One region of the Micromonospora sp. NPDC049559 genome, then DNA from elsewhere that is predicted to be linked to it. Evidence: riboswitches for the same ligand, from Rfam matches in the RefSeq annotation. Region 1 holds a riboswitch; each other region holds the start of a gene.
What was found. Region 1 has a riboswitch for cobalamin ahead of AB0J86_RS01080 (ribonucleoside-diphosphate reductase subunit alpha). Riboswitches for the same ligand answer to the same signal wherever they lie in the genome.

Region 1 (6,828 bases):
CCGCCGGCCGCCCGGGTCAGCGGGTACGCCGGATGGGCGCCGTGGCGGGCCGCGAGCGCGGCCGACGTCCCGTACGCGGCCAGGGCGATCTCCTCGGCGATCCGGGTGGAGAGCGCCGTCGCGGCCGGTGAGTCGAACGGCAGCCGCAGCGCGGCGAAGACGTCCGCCAGCCCCATCACGCCGAGCCCGATCGGCCGCCAGCGCCGGTGCGCCGTGGCCGCCTGCTCGGTGGGGAAGTAGTTGCGGTCGATGGCGCTGTCCAGCGCGGTGACCGCGATGCGTACCGTCTCGGCGAGCGCGGCCAGGTCCAGCCGCTCGGCCGCGAGGTCCGTGGCGGGCTCCGACGAAGGCAGGCTTGGAGCCGACGGGTTCGAGGCCACGGCGCCGGACGACGCGCCCGACGCAGACGCGCCGGCCGGGCGCAGGTGTGCGGCGAGGTTGATCGAGCCGATGGTGCAGACCGCGGTCTCGCCGTCGCTGGTCACCTCCAGGATCTCGGTGCAGAGGTTGGAGTGGTGCACCACGCCACCGCCGGCGCCGACCTGGTTGCAGGTGCGGTTCGCCACGTCCTTGAAGGTCATCCAGCCGTTGCCGGTCTGCGCGAGGGTACGCATCATCCGGGCGTACAGCGTCCGGGCCGGCAGCGTACGGACGGCCCGGCCCGCCGCCTCCGCCGCCCGGTACGCCGCGTCGAACTCGTCGCCCCAGAGGTCGACCAACTCCGGCACGTCCTTCGGGTCGAAGAGGGACCACTCCGTGTCGGCCTCGACCCGGCGCATGAACTCGTCGGGCACCCAGTTCGCCAGGTTCAGGTTGTGGGTGCGGCGGGCCTCGTCGCCGGTGCTGTCCCGCAGCTCCAGGAACTCCTCAATGTCGGCGTGCCAGGTGTCGAGGTAGACGCAGGCCGCACCCTTGCGCCGGCCGCCCTGGTTGACCGCCGCGACGCTGGCGTCCAGGGTGCGCAGCCACGGCACGATCCCGTGCGAGTACCCGTTGGTGCCGCGGATCAGCGAACCACGGGAGCGGACCCGGGACCAGGAGATGCCGATCCCACCCGCGTACTTGGACAGGCGCGCCACCTGCGTGTACCGCTCGTAGATCGAGTCGAGTTCGTCCCGGGGCGAGTCCACCAGGAAGCAGGAGGAGAGCTGCTGGTGTCGGGTGCCGGCGTTGAAGAGCGTGGGAGAGCTGGGCAGGTACGCCAGCCGGGCCATCAGCCGGTAGAGACCGGCGGCGGCCTCGGTCGCCTCGGCCACCTCCGCCTCGGCGGCGGCCGTCCCATCCGCCCCGTCCGCCCCGCCGGTCGGGACGGCGGCGTCGCCGTCCGCCGGCGTGCCGCCGATCGGTACGGCCAGGGCCGTCGCCACCCGGAGGAAGAAGTGCTGCGGCGCCTCCAGCACCGCGCGGGTCTCGGGATGCCGCAGCAGGTACCGGTCGTAGACGGTACGCAGCCCGAAGAACTCGAACGCGTCGTCGGCGGCCGGGTCGAGCAGGGCGTCCAGCGCGGCGGCGTGCGCGGCCACGAAGTCGGCGAACGCGGGATCGAGCAGCCCCTGGGCCTGCGCGGCGGCGACGGACGCGCTGAACGAGTCGATGCCCTGCGCGGCGGTCTCCCGCCGGATCTGGTCGGCGAGCAGCCGGGCGGCGAGGCGGGCGTACTGCGGGTCCTCGCCGATCAGCCCGGCCGCGGCCGAGATGGCGAGCTGGTGCAGCTCGGCGGCGTCGGCCGTGGCCGTCCGTCCGGAGCGGACCAGCTCGATCAGCCGCTCCGGGTCGGTGTCGGGCAGGTCGCGACAGTGCGCGGCGACGGCGGCGCGTAGCCGTCCAATGTGGTCTTGCTCGGGTGGTGCGATGGTGGCGGATGCCGACACGTGCTACTCCTCGGTCTGGGGATCCGGAGACCCCGCGGAGGGCACGACGGCACGCCGAACCACCGCCGGTCGGTGTTCCGGCGGCAACCCGTACGACCCGACGGCCCCCCGCGAGGCCCCGAGCTCGGACCGGCCCACGGTGGTGTGCGCCGCGCTGGTACGCGTGGCGGCCACGGCGGGATCCGGTCCTCGGCGTACCGGACGGGCGCCCGGTACGCATTGCTGGCAGGTCTTCGGACTCGCGGGCAGGGCACGTCGCCGTGCTTGCCTACTGACCGTCGCTTCCCGGGGCACGGCTGGCCGTTCCGGCGTACGCGCTCGCGCCGGAAAACCGTGCTCCAGTGCTCATGACGGAGGTCGTTCCCGCTCACCGCTGCGGGGCAGTCCCGGACTCGCACCGGGTTCCCTCTTCGGCGGTGGCGCCTGGCTGACAGCACCGCCTGGCCGGCCGTCCACCTCGGGTACGGCCGAACCAGCAATGCACTGATCCTAGATCTAGTGGGGTGTTTCCCGTCAACACACCAGATGATGTGGGCGTGTCGCGGTGCGGAGTTCGCTCCCAGCGGTCAGCCGCGCTCGATGAGTTACCGCCGCCCTCGACTCTCGACTCTCGGCTCTCGGCTCTCGGCTCTCGGCTCTCGGCCTTCGGCCCTCGACGGAGCGTTCACGTGCGTCATCGAACCGCCTGGGCAACGTGGGGTGCGACGAATCGCCGGAGTGGTAGGGCGACGAGCAGCGCGACCGCGACCAGGAGGCCGCTGACCAACACGGGGCCGAGATGGCCAGCGCCGGACGCGAGGGCGGCGGCAGCGGCGACGGGGCCGCCAGCGGCACCGAGGTTGAGCGCCGCGGTCGCATACGAGCCTCCCATGGTGGGAGCGCCCGCTGCGGCGTAGAGCACCCTGGCGATCAGGGTGCTACCCAACGCGAAGGAGAGCGCGCCCTGTACGAACACGAGGAGCAGGAGCGCCACCGGCTGGGCGGCCAGCGCAGCCAACGCGACCCAGCCGAGCAACAGCAACGGGCCACCGACGGCGATCACGATGCCGGGACGCTGATCCGAGAGCCGTCCCGCGACGGTGACACCGACGAAGGACCCGACACCGAAGAGCACCAGCACCACCGGAACCCACAGCTCGCCCAGGCCGGCGGTCTCGGTCACGATCGGTGCCAGGAAGGTGAACGTCGCGAAGGTGGCGGCGTTGACCAGGGCGCCGAGCAGCATGACCAGGACCAGTGCGGGCATCGCCAGCTGGGCGATCTCGTCCCGAAGAGACGAGCCGGCCGCGGTGGCCCGGGGTGCCGCTCCGACCCGGGCCGGGATGCCCTTCACGACGCCGAAGGCAGCGGGAAGGCAGAGCAGCGCGATCGCCCAGAAGGTCGCCCGCCAGCCGAGCACCGTGCCGAGCAGTGCGCCGCCGGGGACTCCGGCGATGGTGGCCACCGTCGTACCCGAGAGCAGTACCGCCAACGCGCGCCCTTTCCGATCGGACGCGACGAGCGTGCCTGCCGTGCTCAGCGCCACGGCCAGGAAGCCCGCGTTGGCGAGGGCGGCGACCACCCGGGTGACGAGCAGGACGGGGAAACTGGTCGTGAGGGCGCCCACGACGTGGGTCGCGGCGAAGACCAGCACGAAGCCCAGCAGGCTGGCCCGGGCGGGCCACCGGCGGGCGAGCGCCGCCATCAGCGGCGCGCCGATGATCATCCCGACGGCGAACGCCGAGGTGAGAAGCCCGGCGGCCCCGACCGACACGTCGAGGTCTGTGGCGATGTCCGGCAGCAGGCCGGCGAGCATGAACTCCGAGGTGCCCGTGGCGAAGACGGCCACGGCGAGCAGGTAGAGCGGCAGAGGCATCGGGAACTCCGAGGTGAGAGAGAACGAGGAGACGTCTCGTCACCGCGGCCAGCGCCCCAGGGTCGCGCGCGAATATCCCAGGCAGCGAAGACTGCCGGGTAGCGGACGATGAACTCAGCGGTTCAGGGAGCTGACGGCGTGACCGAAAGCCCCCACCTTGGATGCCTCAGGGCTCGACATGGCGCAACAGTACTCAGATCCACCGGTCCGCACGCAACCGACTTCCGCCCGGGGCGTGGGTCGTCCACCCCGTGCCCCCGCGACAACCGGTCAGGCGGCGCGCTCCCGGGGCCGGTCGCCCCGCCCGTGCCGGGCCGCGCCCCGGCGCGGCCGCATCGGAGGGCTGCCGCTGCCGGCACCGGCGGCGATGCCGGCCACGCCCTCCCGGACCGCGTCGCGGGCGTCCCGGCGGGCCTGCCATCCCAGCTCGCGGTTGGCCCGGCCGCAGTCCATCAGCGGCACCTCGGCGGTCAGGTCCAACCAGCCCGGATCGCCCGGTACCAGCCGGAAGTGCCAGGCGGCCTTGGCGACCAACCGCAGCAGGGGCAGCGGCGCCGGCACCGTGTGCCCCTTCAGCTCCCGCGCCAGCATCGTGGCGTCCAGCACCGGTTCGGCGGCGATGTTGAAGGCGCCGACGCGGTCGTTGCGGAGCGCCAGCAGGTACGCCTCGGCCGCGTCGTCGGCGTGCACCACCTGGCTGCGCAGCCGCCGGTTGCGGGGCAGGATCGGCAGCCGGCCGGAGCGGAAGATCGAGACGGGGGTGAGCAGCCGCCCGAGGAAGTAGCGGCTGATCTCGGCGCCCGCCTCCCGCTGGAACACCACCCCGGTCCGGATCCGCACCACCCGCAGCTCGGGCGCCTCCCGTTCCACGCCGTCGAGCAACGCCTCGACCGCGGCCTTGTCGACGCTGTAGGCGGAGGCGGCCACGCCGTTGACCGGCCAGTTCTCGTCCACCCGCTGGTCCTTCGGCCCGGGGGAGTAGGCCCCGAACGAGGAGGCGTAGACGAGCTTCGGCACACCGGCCCGTTGCAGGGCGCGGACGACGGTACGGGTGCCGGTGACGTTCGTACGCCGCAGCCGGCCCCGGTTCCGGCTCGGCTGGACCTGCCAGGCCAGATGCACCACCGCGTCGGCGCCCCGGAACCAGCCCGCGAGATCGTCCGTACGGCCGGGGTCGCCGAGGTCGATCGCGTGCCACTCCACCCCCTCGTACGGTGGCCCGGCGTCCCGTCCCGGCACCCGGCGGGCGAAGCCCACCACCTCGATGTCGGGCTCGCTGACGAGCCGGCGCAGCAGCGCGGTACCGACGTTGCCGGTGGCTCCGGTGATCGCGATTCGCATCTCAGCCTTTACCCGGGAGCCGGAGCGCCATGCCTCGGCGCCCCGCGACCGGATCGGCGGCTGCGCGGCGGGCCGGGAACGAGGACCGGCGGGGCGCGGTGCGCCGGGAACCGGAACCGGCAAGGTGCGGCGCGCCGGGGGCGCGACCGTGTCCTGCCGTTCGCTCTCGCACCGGGTCGCCCGTTCGGGCCGTTTGGGGCGCGACGGAGCGGGAAGTAGCCAATCGTGCGCGAACTCTTGACCAGGCTGGAAACGACGACCCGGCTCGATCCGCTCAGCGACCGGATGCAGCGGTCGGTCATGTCGCTGCTGCGCGGTCAGCGAATCAGGGACATCCTGCACGGCGTCTGGCTCGGCCACCCGCTGCACCCGGCGTTGGTCCAGCTGCCGATCGGGGCGTGGTTCTCCGCCGCGGTGCTCGACCTGCTGCCCAACCAGCGGCGGGCGGCGACCGTACTGCTCGGGGTCGGCACGGTCAGCGCGCTGCCGGCGGCGGTCGCCGGCGCGAACGACTGGGCGTCGCAGTCGCGGGAGCAGCGCCGGGTCGGGCTCGTGCACGCGCTGGCGAACTCGACCGGCCTGCTGCTCTTCAGCGGCTCGCTCGCCGCGCGGCTGACCGGGCGGCACGGTGTCGGCCGGCTGCTGAGCATGCTCGGGCTGGCGGCGGCGGGCGGCGGGGCGTACCTCGGCGGGCACCTGGCGTACAAGCAGGCGGCCGGGGTCAACCACGGCGTACCGGAGCTGAACCTGATCGAGGACGGCTGGCACCCCATCGCCGACCTGGCGACCCTGCCCGAGGCGACGCTGCTCACCCGGCAGTTGAACGACGTGTCGGTGGTGGTCTACCGGGACGGCGACGAGATCACCGTGATGCTGGAGCGCTGCGCCCACCAGAGCGGCCCGCTCGGCCAGGGCGAGGTGGTCCGGGTCGACGGCAAGACGTGCGTGGTCTGTCCGTGGCACGGCAGCACGTTCCAGCTCGGCGGCGGCGAGGTCGTGCACGGTCCGGCCGGTACCGACCAGCAGGTGCTCCCGACCCGGGTGATCGGCGGCGTGCTGGAGGCCCGCCTGCCCTGAGCACGCCTCGACCAGCGAGATCGCGCTACTGCCCGGATCCAGGCCCCTCCCGAGCTGGTGAGGGCACTGGATCCGGGCAGTAGCGCGCTCGTTCGGTGTGGCGGTGACCGCTCACCGGACCCGGTCGCGCAGTCGGTGCCGGCCGGAGGCGATACGCCCCGGCGCGGGGCGGCGCCGGAGCCCGAGCAGCGCCCCGACCTGCGCGCCGACCATGCTGGCCGCGGCGAGCACCGCGGTGACCGCGAGCGGGCGGTTCAGCTCTTCCGGCTCGGCCGCGCGGGAGGCGCCGAAGGTGAAGGTGCTGACCCCGTCGCGCGACTGCTCCTCCGACCCGCCGGTCCCCACCTGCGCGGGCACGCCCCACTCCGCGCCGCCCGCCGGACCGCCGGCCTGCGTCCCACCCCCGGGCTGCGCCGGACCGCCCCGCTCCGGGCCGCCCGGGCCGGCGCCGACCCGGGGCGGGGCGCCCGCTCCGGCCGGCTCGGCATCGCCCGGCTGCTGGTGCGGCGAGGGAACCTCGGGCCAGCCGCCCGGCGGGGGCGGCGCCGCGACCAGGCCGGTGGCGTGGTCGCGTACGCCCCGGTCGACCGCGTGGTCCGGAAGGTGCAGGAGCTGTCCCTCCCGGATCCGGTCCGGGTTGTGGATCTTGTTGAGTCGGGCCAGCTCCGGGTACCGGTCGAAGTC
Region 2 (6,828 bases), on a different contig from region 1:
CCGGTCCGGGGTGCCGTTCCCGTCCGGGCTCAGGCCGGGTAGCGGCGCGGCGTGAAGACCACCTGGTCACCGCCGCCTCTCGCCGCGACCCGGGTGGTCGAGGAGCCGACCAGCAGCAGCGTACGCATGTCCACGTCGGCCGGGTCGAGGTCGGCGAGCCGGACCACGCGTACCCGTTCGTCGTCGCCGCCGACGTCGCGGCCGAGCACCACCGGCGTCTCCGGCGACCGGTGCTCCAGCAGCAGGTCCCGGGCGGCGGCGACCTGCCAGGTCCGGCTCTTCGAACCCGGGTTGTAGATCGCGATGACCAGGTCGGCGCGGGCCGCCGCGGTCAGCCGCTCCGCGATGACCTCCCAGGGCTTGAGCCGGTCCGAGAGCGAGAGCACGCAGTAGTCGTGGCCCAGCGGTGCGCCGACCCGGCTGGCCACCGCCTGCGCGGCCGTCAGGCCGGGCAGGACGCGGACCGGGATGTCCTTCCAGCGCGGCTCGGTGGCGACCTCCAGCACCGCCGCCGCCATGGCGAAGACGCCGGGATCGCCGGAGGAGACCACCGCCACCCGCCGCCCGCGGCCGGCCAGGGCCAGGGCGAACTCGGCCCGCTCCGCCTCGACCCGGTTGTCCGAGGCGTGCCGTCGCTGGCGCGGGTTGGCGGGCACCCGGTCCAGGTACGGTCCGTAGCCGACCAGGTCGTCCGCGCCGGCCAGGGCGGCCTGGGCCTGCGGGGTCAGCCAGTCCCGGCCGGCCGGCCCGAGGCCGACCACCAGCACCTCACCCCGCCCGCCCGGCTCGCCGCCGGGCTCCTGGGCCGTCCCGCTCGGCTCGCCGCCGGGCTCCGTGGCCGGCTCGGCCGGGCCACCGCCGGAGCGCTCGGCGACCGCCGCCCCGGCGACGGCCGAAGCCACCGACCCGGCGACGGCCGAGGCCACCGGCCCGGCCAGCTCGGCCCGGGTCCGTTCGTGCACCCGGCTCGACAGCAGCGCCAGCGAGAAGTACGGCACGCTCGCGGGATCCACCTCGGCGAGCGGGGCGACCCGCTGGCGGTCGCCGGTGGCCCGTTCGACGTACCACGCCTCGTCGAGGCGTCCCGCCTCGGCCAGCGCCTCCCGGACCCCGCCGAAGGTCCGCCCCAGCTTCAGCACGGCGGCCGAGTCCGTGCCGGCCAGCCGTTCGGCCAGCGCCTCCGGCGGCAGCGTGCCGGGCAGCACGGTGAGCACCTCGTCCCGCTCGACCAGCGGCCGGCCGAGCACCGCCGACGCCGCGCTCACCGAGGTCACCCCGGGCACCACCTCGGCCTCGTACCGGCCGGCGAGGCGCTTGTGCATGTGCATGTAGGAGCCGTAGAAGAACGGGTCGCCCTCGCAGAGGACCACGACATCCCGGCCGGCGTCCAGGTGCGCCGCGAGCCGGGCCGCGCAGTCGGCGTAGAACTCCTCGATCGCGCCCCGGTACCCGCCCGGGTGGTCGGTCGTCTCCGTGGTGACCGGGTACGTGAACGCCTCCTCCACCTGGCCGGCGCGCAGGTACGGCGCGGCGATGGCCCGCGCGACGCTGCGTCCGTGCCGGGCGCTGTGGTAGGCGACGACGGCGGCCCGCTCGATCAGCCGGACCGCCTTCACCGTCACCAGCTCGGGATCGCCCGGCCCGAGCCCCACGCCGTACAGCCGTCCCGTAGCCCGACCGTCCATGCTGGTCATTCCCTCTCGCTCGCGATGGCGTTGAGCGCCGCCGCGGTCATCGCGCTGCCGCCGCGCCGCCCGTGCACCACCAGGTGCTCCAGGGCGGCGGGATGCTCGGCGAGCGCCTGCTTCGACTCGGCCGCACCGATGAACCCGACCGGGATGCCGAGCACGGCGGCCGGCCGTCCGGCGCCCGACTCCACCAGCTCCAGCAGGCGGAACAGCGCGGTCGGGGCGTTGCCGACCGCCACCACGGCCCCGTCGAGCCGGTCCCGCCACAGCTCCAGGGCCGCCGCGCTGCGGGTGGTGCCCAGCTCGGCCGCGAGGGCGGGTACCCGCGGGTCGCGCAGCGTGCAGATCACCTCGTTGTCGGCGGGGAGCCGGGTGCGGGTCACCCCGGCGGCGACCATCTCGGCGTCGCAGAGGATCGGCGCGCCGGCCCGCAGCGCCGCCCGGGCGGCGGTGACGACGCCGGGGGAGTACGCCACGTCGCGTGGCAGGTCGACCATCCCGCAGGCGTGGATCATGCGTACCGTCACGGCGGCGACGTCGGCCGGGAGCGCGGCGAGGTCCGCTTCGGCGCGGATGGTGGCGAACGAGCGGCGGTAGATCTCCGCGCCGTCCCGGACGTAGTCGATCATGCATCCCTCCGGGCCGCCGCGATCGCGGCCGCCGTCTCCGTCAACTCCGCCGACCGGGACCGCAGCGCGCCGTCCAGCCGGACCTCGTACCCCTGGGCCGTGGCCAGCACCTCGACGTGCCGCTCCGCCGGGCGACCGCAGCGGCGACCGCACCCGACCCAGTGCACCGGCAACACGTCCCCGGCCGGCGCTCCTCGCGCTGGCAACGCCTGCGCCGGCAACGCCTGCGCCGACGCTGCGCGCACCGCCGACGCCCGCGCTGGCAGCGCCCGCGGCGGCGGCCCCGGCACGGGCGGCGGCCCGGACCGGTGGTCGAGCGCCGCGTCCGCGTCGGCCCGCACGTCCGCCAGCGACCTGGCGCAGCCGGGCCGCCCGGCGCAGGCGCTCACGCCCGCCCAGGGCGAGCCGGGGTCGGTGACCAGCCCACCGGCGGCGAGCGCCCCCAGCCACCGGGAAGCCTCCCGCGCGGCCAGATCGGGGATGACGACGCTCCGCCAGGGGGTGATGTTGATCTCGTCGCCGCCGGCGCGGGCCGCCGCGTCGAGCAGGTCCAGCATCGGCGCGGTCAACCGGCCGAGCGGCGCCGCGGCCGAGAGGGCGTACCGGCCGTCGCACTGGGCGATGCGGCCCAGGGGCGGCCGTCCCGCCGGCGCGGCGATCCCGCCCACCGGCCGGTCCGCGACGGGATCGTCCGGCCGGTCCAAGGCGGTCCCGCCCGGCGGCCGGTCGGCGGCGGCCCGGTCCGGCGCCGACGTCGCCGGCATCCCGGACGCGGAGAGCGCGGCGCGCAGCCGGGCCGCCACCCGCGCGGCCCCGCCGGCCAGCTCGGCCAGCCGCCAGGCCGACGAGCCCTGGGCGGCCCGCTCGTCCAGGAAGGCCCGCGCCGCGAGCAGCGCGGCCCCGGCGGCCTCGCCCGGGCGGACCCGTACGCCGGTGTCGACGCGGTCGAGCAGCAGCGCCAGCGCGCCGTCCCCGACGGCGAGCAGCCCGACGTCGCCGCCGAACCCGGTCACGTCGCCCCGCCCGTCGTCGAGCGTGAACAGGAACCGCCCCGGCAGCCCGGCCAGTACCGGGTCGGCGCAGAGCCCCTCGTCCAGCGCCGTCACGAGCGGGCGCACGTCGTACCGGCCGGCGCCGTCGCGCCCGCTCAGCGGCGAGGCGATCACGTTGCGTACCCGCTCGTGGCTGGGCGACGGGAGCAGGCCCGCCGCCGCCAGCCGCCCGGCGAACTCCCGCTCACCCTCCGGGGCCAGGCCCCGCAGCTGCAGGTTGCCCCGGGAGGTCAGCTCCAGGGCACCGTCACCGAACTCGGCCGCGGCGGCGGCGAGCACGGCGAGCTGACCGGCGCGCAGCCGGCCGCCCGGTGCCCGTACCCGGACCAGCCCGCCGTCGGCGGCGCGATGCGGCCGCAGGGTGCCCGGGCAGGCGTCCGGCGCGGAACGAGGTGACCACACCCGGCGGATACTACGGGCTGCCGCGACCGGATCGCCGCTGGTGCCGCCGCCGCTGCCGGAGCGCCGGCTTGACGAACGGCTCCCGAATCATGAGAGTGTGGGGCGCTGTACGCGGCGGCAGGTGGAGGAAGCCGGTGAGATTCCGGCGCGGTCCCGCCACTGTCACCGGGGAGCGGACCCCACCGACGGTCACGGCCCATCCGGGCGGGAAGACCGGGGCGAGCGACGATCCGGGAGCCAGGAGACTCCGGGCCGCCGTCAGCGGTGCGAGACGGGCAAGCGGGCCCGGCGCGCGCCGTGTGGTCGCCAACGCCGCCCGGCTCCACGGGCGGTTCCGCGCCACGACCCGACGACCCGGGGCGCGGACCCCGAGTGAGGACCGACCATGCCGTACCGCGAGCGCCCGTCCGCCGCGCACCCCGCCGGCGGTGCCGCGTGATCCTGCTGCTCTCCACCTCGGACACCGACCTGCTCAGCGCCCGCGCCAGCGGCGCGGAGTTCCGGCTGGCCAACCCCGCCCGGGTCGAGGTCGCGGACCTGCCCGCGCTGCTCGACGGCGTCGAGCTGGTCGTGGTACGCCTCCTCGGCGGCTACCGGGCCTGGGAGGAAGGGCTCGACGCGCTGCTGGCCGGGGCGCTGCCGGTGGTGCTGCTCGGCGGCGAGCAGGCCCCCGACGCCGAGCTGATGCGCCGCTCGACGGTGCCGGCGGGGGTCGCCGCCGAGGCGCACGCGTACCTGGCCCATGGCGGCCCGGCGAACCTCGGCGAGCTGTACCGCTTCCTCTCCGACACGGTGCTGCTCACCGGCCACGGCTTCGCCGCCCCGGCGCCCACCCCGGCCTGGGGCCGGCTGGAGCGGACGGCGCGCCGCGTCGACGGGCCGGGCGTGTCCGCCGCGCAGCCGGGTGTGCCCGTCGTGCGGCCGGGCGTGCCCGCCGACGGGCCCGTGGTCGGCGTGCTGTACTACCGGGCCCATCACGTCGCCGGCAACACCGGGTTCGTCGAGGCGCTCTGCGACGCTATCGAGGCCGCCGGTGGCCGGCCGCTGCCGGTTTACTGCGCCTCGCTGCGCAGCGCCGAACCGGAGCTGCTCGCCACCCTCGCCGAGGCGGACGCGCTGGTCGTGACGGTGCTCGCGGCCGGCGGTACCCGGCCCGCCGAGGCGGGAGCCGGCGGCGAGGACGACGCCTGGGACGTCGGCGCGCTCGCCGCGCTGGACGTACCGATCCTGCAGGGGCTCTGCCTGACCAGCAGCCGGGCCAGCTGGGCGGCGAACGACGACGGGCTCAGCCCGCTGGACACGGCCACCCAGGTGGCGATCCCCGAGTTCGACGGGCGCCTGATCACCGTGCCGTTCTCGTTCAAGGAGATCGACTCGGACGGGCTGACCGTCTACGTGGCCGACCCGGAGCGGGCCGCCCGGGTCGCCGGCATCGCCGTACGGCACGCCGCGCTGCGGCACGTACCGCCGGCCGAGCGCCGGGTGGTGCTGATGCTCTCGGCGTACCCGACGAAGCACTCCCGGATCGGCAACGCGGTCGGCCTGGACACCCCGGCCAGCGTGGTGCGGCTGCTCGCCGCCCTGCGCGAGCGGGGCTACGACATCGGACCGGCCGACGGGCCGGACGCGCTGCCGGGTGTGGCCGCGGGCGACGGCGACGCGCTGGTGCACGCCCTGATCGCGGCGGGCGGGCAGGATCCCGACTGGCTGACCGAGGAGCAGCTGGAGGGCAACCCGATCCGCATCCCCGCCGACCGCTACCGGGCCTGGTACGACACGCTGCCGGCCGAGCTGCGGGAGGGGATGGAACGGCACTGGGGACCGCCGCCCGGCGAACTCTTCGTCGACCGCTCCCGCGACCCGGGCGGCGAGATCGTGCTGGCCGGGCTGCGCGCCGGCAACGTCGTGGTGATGGTGCAGCCGCCCCGTGGTTTCGGGGAGAACCCGATCGCCATCTACCACGACCCGGACCTGCCGCCGAGCCACCACTACCTGGCCGCGTACCGGTGGCTCGCCGACGAGTTCGGCGCGCACGCGGTGGTGCACGTCGGCAAGCACGGCAACCTGGAGTGGCTGCCCGGCAAGACGCTCGGCATGTCGGCGGCGTGCGGCCCGGACGCGGCGCTGGGCGACCTGCCCCTGATCTACCCGTTCCTGGTCAACGACCCGGGCGAGGGTACGCAGGCCAAGCGGCGCGCCCACGCCACCCTGGTCGACCACCTCATCCCGCCGATGGCGCGGGCCGACAGCTACGGCGACCTCGCGCGGCTGGAGCAGCTGCTCGACGAGCACTCCTCGATCGCGGCGCTCGACCCGGCCAAGCTGCCCGCCATCCGCGCCCAGATCTGGACGCTGATCCGGGCGGCCCGGCTCGACCACGACCTCGGCATCGCCGACCGCCCGCACGACGCGGAGTTCGACGACTTCCTGCTGCACGTCGACGGCTGGCTCTGCGAGGTGAAGGACGTGCAGATCCGCGACGGGCTGCACGTGCTCGGCCAGCCGCCGGCCGGTGAGACGCGGGTCGACCTGGTCCTGGCCATGCTGCGGGCCCGGCAGATGTGGGCCGGCCAGGTCGCCGCGTTGCCCGGCCTGCGGGAGGCGCTGGGGCTCACCGAGTCGGGCGAGGCCGCCCGCGGCGACGTGGACCGGGTCGAGGAGCTGGCCCGGTCGCTGGTCGCCGCGATGGAGCGGCGGGACTGGCGTCCCGGTTCGGCCGCCGAGGTCTGCCGCGAGCTGCTGACCGGCCCCGGCACCGACGCCGACACCGGCGGCGACCCGCCCGGCGAGGCCGGCATCGACAACTCCGCCGGCAACGCCACTGGCACCGGCAGCTCCGCCGGCACCGGCGCGGACGGGCCGGCGACGGGCCCGGACCGCGACGCCGTGGTACGCGTGCTCGAGTTCGCGGCCACCGAGATCGTGCCGCGGCTGGCCCGTACCACCGACGAGCTCACCGCGGTGCTGCACGCCCTCGACGGCGGGTACGTGCCGGCCGGGCCGAGCGGCTCCCCGCTGCGCGGCCTGGTCAACGTCCTGCCGACCGGGCGCAACTTC
Region 3 (6,828 bases), on a different contig from region 1:
GGCGGGCCAGCTCCACCACCCCCGGCTCACCGGCGCGCCGGTCGAGGGTGGCGAGCGTGCCGACCGACGCCGGCTCCAGTCCCGCGTCGGCGAGCACCGCCGCCACCAGCGCCTCCAGCTCGTCGGCGGCGACGCCGGCCCGGGCGCCGAGCCCCACGATCAGCCGCATGCCGCCACCAGGCGCCGCGCGATCTCGGGCCGTCCGGCCCAGTGCAGGTGCAGGTAGGAGGCGTGCACGCCACCGGAGACGAAACCCTCCGGGGCGCCGGGCCGCCACCCGTACGCCGGGGTCGCGCCGGCCGCCGGGCTGACCGCCGTACGGTGGAACTCGTGCCCGGTGACCCGGGCGCCGACCGGCATCAGCGGGCTGTCGGTGAGCGCCACCGCGTCGCGGTAGCCCAGCGTCAACCGCTCGGTCATCGTCGCCTCGGCGTCGAGCACCCCGCACATCGGCGCGCCGTCCAGGCTGCGGCAGAGCCAGAGCAGGCCGGCGCACTCGGCGGCGATCGGCGCGCCGGTGGCGGCGAGCGCGGCCACCGCCGCGCGCAGCGGCGCGTTGGCGGCGAGCTGGTCGGCGTACACCTCAGGGAAGCCGCCGCCGACGACCAGCGCGGCCGTGCCGGGCGGCAGCGCCTCGTCGCGTAGCGGGTCGACCGGGACCACCTCGGCGCCGGCGGCGCGGAGCAGCTCGGGCGTCTCGGCGTAGCCGAAGCTGAAGGCCGGGCCGCCGGCGACCGCGACGACCGGCCGGCGCGGCGGCGGCGGCGCGGCCGGCGGCGCGGCCGGCGGCGCCCACGGCGTCACCGGCAGCGGCGGCGCGGCCCGGGCCACCGCCAGCAGCGCGGGCAGGTCCAGCGCGTCGGCGGCGAGCGCCCCGAGCGCGGCCACCGACTCGGTCGCCTCGGCCCGTCGCTCCACCACCGGCACCAGGCCCAGGTGCCGGGACGGGGCGGCGATCGCCCGGTGCCGGCGCAGCGCGCCCAACACCGGCGTGCCGACCTCGTCGCAGGCGTCGCGGAGCAGCTGTTCGTGCCGGTCGGAGCCGACCCGGTTGAGGATCACCCCGGCGATGCGGACCGATCCGAACGACCGGAAGCCGTGTACCAGCGCCGCGATCGAGCGCCCCTGCGCGGAGGCGTCGACGACGAGCACCACCGGGGCGTCGAGCAGCGCGGCGACGTGCGCGGTGGAACCGAGGTCGCCGGCGCCGGTACGCCCGTCGTACAGGCCCATCACGCCCTCGACCACGGCCAGCTCCGCGCCCGTCGCGCCGTACGCGAACAGCGGCGCGACCAGCTCCGCGCCGAGCAGGACCGGGTCGAGGTTGCGGCCGGGCCGCCCCGCGGCGAGCGCGTGGTAGCCGGGGTCGATGTAGTCCGGTCCCACCTTGAAGCCGGCCACCCGCAGGCCGCGGGCCGCGAAGGCGGCGAGCAGTCCGGTGGCGACGGTCGTCTTCCCGTGCCCGGAGGCGGGGGCGGCGACGACCAGGCGCGGTACGTTCACCACTCGATGCCCTGCTGGCCCTTGCGGCCGGCGTCCATCGGGTGCCGAATCTTCGTCATGTCGGTGACCAGGTCGGCCAGCTCCACCAGCTCCGGGTGCGCGTCCCGGCCGGTGATCACGACGTGTTGGTTGCCCGGCCGGTCCCGCAGGGTGGCGACCACGTCGGCCACGTCCACCCAGCCCCACTTGACCGGGTACGTGAACTCGTCCAGCACGTAGAAGCGGTACGCCTCGGCGGCGAGGTCGCGCTTGATCTGCGCCCAGCCCTCGGCGGCCTCGGCGGCGTGGTCCCGCTCGGTGCCGGGGCGCTGGATCCAGGACCAGCCCTCGCCCATCTTGTGCCAGACCACGCTGCCGCCCCGGCCGCTCTCGCCGAGGGTACGCAGCGCCGTCTCCTCCCCGACCTTCCACTTGGGGCTCTTCACGAACTGGAACACCGCGATCGGCCAGCCGGCGCTCCAGGCGCGCAGTGCCATGCCGAACGCCGCGGTCGACTTGCCCTTGCCCTGGCCGGTGTGGACCGCCAGCACCGGCTGGCGGCGCCGCTGCCGGGTGGTGAGTCCGTCGTCGGGGATCTGTTCCGGCTTGCCCTGCGGCATCTCAGGCCACCTTTCCGAGCTGGTGCAGCGCGTCCAGCGGTACGCAGTCGGCGTCGAGGGCGGCGGCGAGCCGGCGGGCCAGGCCGAGGCGTACCGGCCCGGTCTCGCAGTCGACCACCACCGCCGCGACGCCGGCCAGCGCCGGCACCGCCGTCAACGGGTCGGGCCCGCTGGTGGCCCGGCCGTCGGTGACCACCACGAGCAGGGGACGGCGGCGCGCGTCGCGGCGGCGCTCGCCGTGCAGGGTCAGCGCCGCCTGCCGCAGGCCCGCCGCGAGCGGGGTACGCCCGCCGGTGCGCAGTTGCGCGAGGCGCAGCACGCCCACCTCGTGGCTGGCGGTCGGCTCCAGCACCGTGCTGGCCTCGGCGCCCCGGAACGTGATCATCCCGACCTTGTCCCGCCGCTGGTAGGCGTCGCGCAGCAGGGAGAGCACCGCGGTCTTGACCACCCGCATCCGGTGCCGCGCCGCCATCGAACCGGAGGCGTCCACCACGAAGAGCACGAGGTTGGACTCGCGCCCGACGTACACGGCCTGGCGCAGGTCGCGGGCGGCCGGGCGGCGGGCGCCGCGCTCGGCGGCGGCGCGCAGGGTGGCCGGCAGGTGCGGGCTGGTCACCGCCCCCGACGAGGCGCGCGCCCCGACGACCCGGCCCCGCCGGGCGTACGCCGGGGAGCGGCGGCCGGTGTGCGCCCCGGCGCCCCGGCCGCGCACCGTCAGCACCCGGGGCCGGTACGGCGCCGCGGCCGGTTCGGCGCTGGCGGCGCGCCCTCCGGTCGACCCGGCGTCGGGCGCGTCGCTCGGGTCCTGCCCCGCACCGACGGGCTCGGTCGACGTCCGCGCGGTCGAGGTCGGCGCGGTCGGTGCGTCGCCGGTGCCGCCGTCGGTGCCGGTCCCCGGGCCGCCGCCGCCCGGCGTGCCGGCGTCGGGCCCGTCGTTCCCGGCGCCCCGGTCGTCCCGGCCGCCGCCGTCCGGGGCACCGCCGCCGTCCGGGTCGGAACCGCCCGGGTCGGGGTCGCCGGGTCCCGGCGGTTCCGGTTCGTCGTCGCCGCCGAACTTCCGCAGCGTCTCCTCCAGCCGCTCCCGGTCGGTGCCGGGCGGGTCCAGCGGGTCGCGGCGGCGCCGGTGCGGCAGCGCGAGCCGCGCCGCGTCGCGTACCTCCGCCGCGCCGACCACGGCCCGGCCGTGCCAGGCGGCGAGCGCGACGGCGGTACGGGCGACCACGATGTCGGCGCGCAGCCCGTCCACGCCGTAGTGCAGGCAGATCGCCGCGATCCGGTCCAGCTCGGCGTCGGGGAGCCGCACCGACGGCAGCCGGTCCCGGGCCGCCGCGATCCGCTCGGCCAGCGCGGCTTCCTCCCCGCGCCACCGGGCGGCGAAGCCCTCCGGATCGGCCTCGTACGCCAGCCGGCGGCGGACCACCTCGGCCCGGTCGGCCGTCTCCCCGGGCGCGGCCACCGAAACGACCAGTCCGAACCGGTCGACCAGCTGCGGCCGCGGCTCGCCCTCCTCCGGGTTCATCGTGCCGACCAGCAGGAACCGGGCCGCGTGCTTGACCGAGACGCCGTCGCGCTCGACGTGGGCGCGCCCCATCGCGGCGGCGTCCAGGAGCAGGTCCACCAGGTGGTCCGGGAGCAGGTTGACCTCGTCGACGTAGAGCACCCCGCGGTGCGCGGCGGCCAGCAGGCCCGGCTCGTATGCCTTGACCCCGTCGGCGAGGGCGCGTTGCAGGTCCAGCGTGCCGACGACCCGGTCCTCGGTGGCGCCGACCGGCAGCTCGACCAGCGCGGCGCGGCGGCGCCGGGCGGCGAGCGGGCCGGGCTCGTGCGGCCCGTCCGGGCAGGACGGGTCGGGGCCGGCGGGGTCGCAGGCGAAGCGGCAGCCGGTGACGACGTCGACCTCGGGCAGCAGCGCGGCGAGCGCCCGGACAACGGTGGACTTGGCGGTGCCCTTCTCGCCCCGGACCAGCACCCCGCCGACGGCCGGGGAGACCGCGGTGAGCAGCAGCGCGAGGCGCAGTTCGGCGAGGCCGACGACGGCGGAGAACGGGTACGGCGCGGTCATCCCGCGCTCAGGCATGCGGCCACGCTCGGTCCCTTCCGCGGGTGTCCACGCCCGCGTGTTGTGGGTGGTGAGCGGCCGGAGTCTCCTGGCTCCCGGATCGACGCTTCCCCTCGACCTTCCAGCCTCTCGGCCGTGGCCCGTGCGTGAGGGGTCACTCCCCGGTCACAGTGGCGGGACCGTCCCGGATTCGCACCGGGTTCCTCCGCGCACCGCTCGTCGCGCCATGTTGTCCCACCGGGTGCCCCGCCGTCAACGCGACGCGGCCCGTCCCCGACCGGCCGGCCGCCGAGATCACATCCCGGCGGGCCTGGACCCGCGGCCGCGCGCTCAGCTCTCCGGTACGAGCGCGGTGATGGTGGCGACCTCCTCGGGCGTCAGCCGGAGCGCGGCCGCCGCCAGGTTCTCCCGGAGGTGGGCCGGGCTGGTCGTGCCGGGGATCGGCAGGATGACCGGCGAGCGGTGCAGCTGCCAGGCGAGGGCGATCTGCCGTACGGTCGCGTCGTGCCGCCGGGCGATGGGTTCGAGGGCCGCCGTGATCCGGTCCGGGTCCCCGCCATCGGCGATGCTCACCGGGTGCCAGGGCGAGAAGACCACGGCCGACGCCTCGGCGGCGGCGAGCAGTTCGGCCCCGGCCCGGCTGGTCGGCACCTGCTCCACGCCCGCCCGGTTGCTCACGTTGTAGAGCGCGGTGACCGCGGCGATGTCGACGATGCCCTGGGCGGTACGGAACTGTTCGAGCGTGACGTTGGAGAGCCCGATGTGCCGGATCAGGCCCTGCTCGCGCAGCTCCGCGAGGGTGGCGATCTGCTCCTCGAAGGGCGCGTCGGCGGCCCGGCCGCTGTGCAGGTAGTACAGGTCGATCCGCTCGACCCCGAGCCGGCGGGCGCTCATGTGCGCGCTCTGCCGCAGGTAGTTGGGGTTGCCCACCGCGCCCAGCGTGGAGTAGTCGTACCCGCCCCGGACGAAGCCGCCCTTGGTCGCGATCACCAGCCCCTCCGGGTACGGGTGGAGCGCGTCGCGGATGAGCAGTTCGTTGGCGTGCGGGCCGTAGACGTCGGCGGTGTCGATGAAGGTGACCCCGGCCGCCACCACCTCCCGCAGCAGCGCGATGCCGGCGTCTCGGTCGGGGTACTCGCCCCAGACCTGCGCGCCGGTGAGCTGCATGGCGCCGTAGCCGATCCGGTTGACGACGAGGTCACCGCCGATGGTCAGGGTACCGGCGGCCCCGGCCGCGACGGTTCCGCCGTTGGTCGCGGCCCCGCCGTTGGCCGCGGCCCCGCCGTTGGTTACGGCTCCGCCGGCTTCGGCGTTGGTGGGCATGGCGGGACCGGCCTTCCCTGTGAACGAGGCAATACGGAGGCAGCCCTCCACGTTAGCGGAGGCAATCCTCCGATCGCAATCGCCGACGCGACGCCGCCACTATCGCGATGTTCCTCCAGAAATCGCCTATCCACGCCCGAAGCACGAACAACCGGGTCAGCCACGCTCGCGGCGCCAGGCGGCGACGACCTCGTCCACGTCGAAGGTCCGGAGCACCACCGGCGGCCCGTCGAGCAGGCCCCGGCGGGCCCGGACGATTCGCTCGTTCAGCCCGGCGACGATCTCGCGTACGGTCGACTCCGCGGAAACCCGGGCCAGCGTACGCATCAGCTCCTCGGCCTCCTTGCGCACCTGGAGGGAGGCCGGCGCGAGGCCCGTGAGGTTCTCCCGGCGGATCCACTCCTTGATCCACCAGTTCTCGTCGTGGAGTTCGCCACGGTCGGGCAGGGGCTTGCCGGCGCCGGGCAGGTTGTCGAACTCGCCCCGCTCCTGCGCCTCGCGGATTTGCCGCTCGATCCGGGACTCGTACCGGCTGACCACGCGCGTCACCCCCGCCTCGACCTCGCCGTACGCCGAAATCCTACCGGCGCAACCGCAGGGTGACGATCTGGAACGGGCGCAGCCGCAGCGCGACGCTCCCACCGTCGTCCGCGCCGTCGAGCGTGACCGGCTCCGCGTCGGCGAGCGGGCGTTCCAGCAGGTCGGCGTGGTACGCCCCGGTCGCCGGGAAACGGGTGCGCAACCGGGCGGCGGCCCGCCCGCCGAGCGACTCGTAGAGGCGGACCACCAGGTCGCCGGAGCGGTCGTCGGCGAGCTTGACCGCCTCGACCACCACGGCCGGGTTGTCGACCGTGACCAGCGGGGCGACCCCGGTGCCGCCGGGCACCCGCCGGGGCGGCAGGTTGAGCTGGTACCCCTCGCGCACCGCGTCGCCGATCGCCGCGCCGGCGACCAGCGCGTAGCGGAACCGGTGCAGGCCCTGGTCGGTACGCGGGTCGGGGTAGCGGGGGGCGCGCAGCAGCGACAGCCGGACGACCGTGCTGGTGGCGACCCCGTCGACGCCGGTGGCCCGGGTCACGTCGTGTCCGTAGGTGGAGTCGTTGACCACGGCGACGCCGTACCCGGGCTCGGCGACGTGCACGAAGCGGTGCGCGGGGATCTCGAACTTCGCCGCGTCCCAGCTGGTGTTGCCGTGCGTCGGGCGGTACACGTGACCGAACTGGATCTCGCAGGCGCAGCGGTCGGTGTGCACGTCGGCCGGGAGCGCCACCTTGAGGATCGCCTCGACCTCGTGCCAGTCCACCTCGGTGTCGAACTCGACCAGCCCGGTACCGGGCCGCAGGC

Region 2: linked by a shared signal. The riboswitch ahead of cobN (cobaltochelatase subunit CobN) and the one ahead of AB0J86_RS01080 (ribonucleoside-diphosphate reductase subunit alpha) in region 1 are both predicted to bind cobalamin.
Region 3: linked by a shared signal. The riboswitch ahead of AB0J86_RS17710 (VWA domain-containing protein) and the one ahead of AB0J86_RS01080 (ribonucleoside-diphosphate reductase subunit alpha) in region 1 are both predicted to bind cobalamin.

Annotation. Positions count from the first base shown of each region.
Region 1 covers NZ_JBFAPK010000001.1:239,419-246,246, reverse strand. The annotation lists gene AB0J86_RS01080 (ribonucleoside-diphosphate reductase subunit alpha) at 1-1,763, opposite strand, end outside; cobalamin riboswitch at 2,099-2,282, opposite strand; gene AB0J86_RS01075 (Cmx/CmrA family chloramphenicol efflux MFS transporter) at 2,545-3,726, opposite strand; gene AB0J86_RS01070 (NAD-dependent epimerase/dehydratase family protein) at 3,997-5,067, opposite strand; gene AB0J86_RS01065 (Rieske (2Fe-2S) protein) at 5,293-6,144, shown strand; gene AB0J86_RS01060 (LysM peptidoglycan-binding domain-containing protein) at 6,256-6,828, opposite strand, start outside.
Region 2 covers NZ_JBFAPK010000016.1:19,257-26,084, forward strand. The annotation lists gene AB0J86_RS18650 (precorrin-2 C(20)-methyltransferase) at 30-1,694, opposite strand; gene AB0J86_RS18655 (precorrin-8X methylmutase) at 1,691-2,317, opposite strand; gene AB0J86_RS18660 (precorrin-3B synthase) at 2,314-3,771, opposite strand; cobalamin riboswitch at 3,896-4,019, shown strand; gene cobN (cobaltochelatase subunit CobN) at 4,207-6,828, shown strand, end outside.
Region 3 covers NZ_JBFAPK010000014.1:139,723-146,550, reverse strand. The annotation lists gene AB0J86_RS17725 (cobalamin biosynthesis protein) at 1-169, opposite strand, end outside; gene AB0J86_RS17720 (cobyrinate a,c-diamide synthase) at 160-1,506, opposite strand; gene cobO (cob(I)yrinic acid a,c-diamide adenosyltransferase) at 1,500-2,102, opposite strand; gene AB0J86_RS17710 (VWA domain-containing protein) at 2,104-4,179, opposite strand; cobalamin riboswitch at 4,243-4,367, opposite strand; gene AB0J86_RS17705 (aldo/keto reductase) at 4,492-5,484, opposite strand; gene AB0J86_RS17700 (DUF1992 domain-containing protein) at 5,641-6,033, opposite strand; gene AB0J86_RS17695 (glycoside hydrolase family 38 C-terminal domain-containing protein) at 6,065-6,828, opposite strand, start outside.